DNA from 2 places in the Peribacillus sp. FSL K6-1552 genome. Region 2 is predicted to be linked to the other one. Evidence: riboswitches for the same ligand, from Rfam matches in the RefSeq annotation. Region 2 holds a riboswitch; the other holds the start of a gene.
The links. A riboswitch is a leader RNA that binds a small molecule or an ion and turns the genes downstream of it on or off. The one in region 2 is predicted to bind glycine.
Positions count from the first base shown of each region.

Region 1: it holds a riboswitch for glycine, as region 2 does, so the genes downstream of both, NST21_RS03050 (amino acid permease) here and gcvT (glycine cleavage system aminomethyltransferase GcvT) in region 2, are expected to answer to the same signal.

Region 1 is NZ_JBBOST010000001.1:652,044-654,251, forward strand. It holds gene NST21_RS03050 (amino acid permease) at 1-1,109, opposite strand, end outside; glycine riboswitch at 1,289-1,367, opposite strand; gene NST21_RS03055 (ketopantoate reductase family protein) at 1,922-2,208, shown strand, end outside.
Region 2 is NZ_JBBOST010000001.1:3,962,595-3,964,802, forward strand. It holds gene gcvT (glycine cleavage system aminomethyltransferase GcvT) at 1-943, opposite strand, end outside; glycine riboswitch at 1,096-1,179, opposite strand; glycine riboswitch at 1,183-1,270, opposite strand; gene NST21_RS19005 (DEAD/DEAH box helicase) at 1,654-2,208, shown strand, end outside.

The DNA.
Region 1 (2,208 bases), 3.3 Mb from region 2:
CAAACCCAAATAAAACAGATGGCACTGATTGTAGTTACTATTGTAAAGGCCTGTTCAGGTATCATTTTGCTTAGCAATGCCCCTAGGGAGACGACGATTGCCGATGTAACCAAGGCATTACTTGGAACAGCATGTTTATTTAATTTTGCTAATTTTGCAGGAGCATCGTTATTATTGCTTAATGTATAAAGCATACGGCTTGTTGAAAATAAACCGCTGTTGCCGGCAGATGCAGCGGATGTCAGGACAACAAAATTGATAATCCCTGCAGCGATTGGAATGCCGATTAGTGTAAAGACTTCTACGAATGGACTGCTTGATGCATCCAGCTGTGTCCAAGGATTGACGCATAGAATGACGAGTATGGCACCTACATAGAAAAGTAAAATTCGGACCGGGATTTTATTGATGGCTGATGGTATATTTTTTTTCGGGTTAGCTGTTTCTGCTGCAGAAACACCAATTAATTCGACCCCTACAAAGGAGAAGACAACCAATTGTAAAGATAGCAGGAAGCCGGATACGCCGTTCGGAAACATGCCTCCGTGGCTCCAAAGGTTGGTGAGTGAAACGGTTCCTGTATTGGTTTTGAAGCCAATGACTAACAGGATGATGCCTACAATAATCAAGGCAATAATCGTGATGACTTTAATGAGCGCGAACCAGAATTCAAGTTCTCCAAACAATTTAACGGTCAATAGATTCAACCCTAACAGAATGACCAGGCAAGCAAGAGCTGGTATCCATTGAGGGATATTGAACCAATATTGCATATAGACACCAACCGCGATGATATCAGCCATGGCTGTCATGATCCAACAGAACCAATAGGTCCATCCGGTCACGAATCCAGCCCACGGCCCGATATATTCGGTAGCGAATTCGGTGAATGACGTATAACCGGCGTTGGATAAAAGTAATTCCCCTAAAGCCCTCATAACAAAAAATAAGGCAATCCCTATAATAAGATAGGAAAAGATAATGGAGGGGCCTGCCAATTGGATGGCTTTACCGGATCCAAGAAATAAACCGGTACCAATTGTTCCTCCTATTGCAATTAATTGTACATGGCGATTTTTTAAATCTCTTTTCAATTCCTGTTTAGCCAATTTGAGCATCTCCCGTTGTTTATGATCTTAGTCGTGTGGAGCGTGATTCTACATCTCGTGTAGCTCGTTGTTTTCACCTCGCTTATGCCATTGAATGGCAATATCTTGGATTTTGGACAATAAAAAAAGAGATTGGATACTACCAATCTCGTCAGGTTTAAGAATAACAATTCATCATTCGTTACTCTTCTGTCCTTTTGCCTGAGATTGTGAATCCTTCGGCGCTGTACTATGTACAGTCTCTCCAGAAGCTGCTCCTGCTATAGTGTGATCCATAGCATTCAACGCTTGCTAGTATGCGGTTGTAATAAATGTCCGTTTGTAGAAGAATTGAATCTTCCTTCGGTCATTTGTCATTATACTTAAATAACGTCAATATAATATTGGAATTCTATCATTGTTTATTCTATAGGTCAATATGGAAATTGGAAAGTTAGCGGGTAATGTAGTTGATGTATATCAACATTCTATAAAAGTAGTGATTGGAAAAGCCATAGTGACTGTAGCTGATAGTTAACGGGTCCACTTTAAAATCAATACAAAAAACAACAACAAATTTTGTGGTTATCGTTCCGCAGAAGAGTAGACTTCGTTTAAGCCTTAATTTGCTTTTTGGTGAAATACATGAACCAAAAGGAAGCTGTAAGGATGTTACAAACCCCTCGTGTCATTATTGGTATTTCACAATATTGTAGCTTTTCTAGGTGGTTTTTCTAATCAATTCATACCATTGAACTGGCATTTTAATCGCGACTGTTTTCCGAATAGTGTGATAATATTTAGGTAAAAAGGTGAAAGGAATTAGAGATGCTATGGCGATAAAGACAGTATCAATTGTTGGATTAGGAGCACTGGGCATTTTATATGGACATCATTTATCAAAGGAAATGCCGAAGAAGAATGTGAGGATTATTGCGGATACAGCTAGAATAAAGAGATATGTCCAGGATGGGGTTTATTGCAATGGTGAGCGTTGTGACTTTCATTATGTAACGCCTGAAGAAATAGGCGAGCCTGCAGATTTGATGATTTTTACTGTTAAATTTAGTGGATTGGAAGATGCTATTGAAGCGGTGAAGAATCAAATTGGAAAACAGAC
Region 2 (2,208 bases):
CTTCACCAATGACTTTATCCCCACTGTATACCTTATAGCCATGACGAGGAATGCCGCGGTCAATCATTTCAATTCCGACAAGCTTACGTGGTGCCCCTTTTTCCTTTTGTTCAGTAAGAACGGCTTTCCCGAAAAAGTCGGCTTCCTTATCTACTTTAACCGCAAAACCAATCCCGGCTTCAATTGGGGTAATATCCGGTGAAAGCTCCTGTCCATAAAGCGGAAGTTTAGCTTCAAAGCGGAGTGTGTCACGTGCCCCTAAACCTATCGGCTGTATCCCTTCTTCTTTTCCTGCATCTAGAATAGCTCTCCATAGGGCCGGGCCATTTTCACTGTGGCTATATATTTCAAAACCATCTTCACCCGTATATCCTGTACGTGAAACCATCGTGGAAAGCCCATTTATCAGGACATTTTCCTTGAATTTAAAAAAGCCAATTTCACTCAAAAGTGTATCATTAGATAGTTTTTGTAATATTTTCTCTGCCAAAGGTCCCTGCAGTGCCAACTGTGTATAATCGCTTGATACATCCGAAAGTTGGACATCCTCTGAACAATTAGCTTGTAGCCAGTTAAAATCTTTTTCTGTATTGGCGGCATTGACCACGAGCAGATAGTCGTCTTCTGCCTTTTTATAAATGATAAGATCGTCAACAGTACCGCCGTTTTCATAACACATAGCCGTATAAATTGCTCCGCCCTGTTTTAGCTTTGATACATCATTGGTCATCATTTTTTGTAAAAAGGCAAGACTCCCTGGGCCCTTCACATCAACCTCACCCATATGGGAAACATCAAATAAGCCAGCTTTTGTACGAACTGCTTCATGTTCGTCCTTGATACCCGAAAATTGGACAGGAAGTTCCCAGCCGCCAAAATCGATCGTTTTTCCTCCGTATTCTCGATAAACCTCAAATAGTGGCGTTCTTTTTAAATTGGTCAAAAAATGACCCCCCTTAGATTTTTTAGTTTACTTTGCTCACTTTTCTAAAAGCTTCTTTCCATCCTGTCAGATCTTCTTATACTTCTCATCCTGATTCATAATGTGGAAAAAAGGGCACAAAAAAGGACAGAGAAAGCCCTAAAGAGCTTTTTCTCTGTCCTGAAACCTGAAAGTTTACCTATATAATAGGCTTTCCCCTTTGGTGGCCGTTCTGCAACGAGCGGCGCTCTCCAGAGTTGCGTCCAATAAGAGTTCTTTTGCCTGAGAGATTCACTGCTAAGTTTGCTCCTTCGGCGCTACATTCGTAGTCTCTCCCCTTATCTTCACCCGCATATAAATGTGTCTCCACCAATTAGGAAAGTAATTAATCCTACTGATAGTTAGTAAAACCTCTGTGCATTTACAAAATGCTTTCTCTACCAACTCTCCTTAAAACTTCAGAACTTAATGAATGATCTCTAGTCTGTTAATCTGGGATAAAGTAAGAGGCAGTTGCCCATACTATGAAAAACATGACTACATTCATAAAAATGTACGCTTCTTTTAAGCGTTTTGGGATATTGGAATTTTCTAAATATACTTACATCCTACCTTAAGAAACTTTTCTCTGCAATATCTTTTACAGAGAAATATTTTTCTTACTTCACATATAAAATGTTCGGGTTTCAACCTTAAATAAGAAAATTATGATTTTAGAAGGAGTAGTTTCAATGAAAATTAATATATCCTTCAGTTCTGATTGGAATGACGAGTTTCTACAAAAGATGGAAAATGACGGTCCATGGGGTAATTGGGAGCTTTATAAATTGGCTGTTCAAATGGAAGAAAACCTCATTATTCCTGATTTTGAAGGTTTACAGGCACCCAAGCATCTTCCACAGCTCACCCCGCTTCCCCACCAATTGGAAGCGGCAAAGCAGGTAGTTGAAAAGATGAATGGAAAAGCCATTTTAGCTGATGAAGTAGGTCTCGGGAAAACAATCGAAGCTGGCTTGATTCTTAAAGAATATATGATCCGAGGTCTTGTTAAAAAAGTATTAATTCTTGTCCCCGCTTCACTTGTAAGTCAATGGGCTTTTGAATTGAATACCAAGTTTCATATTCCGGCTGTTGTTCAAAGAAAAAGCTATGTGTGGGAATCATGCGATGTTGTTATATCATCCATTGATACAGCGAAACGCGCTCCCCATCGAGATATCATTTTTAATCAGCAATATGACTTTATCATTATTGATGAAGCTCATAAACTTAAAAATAATAAAACG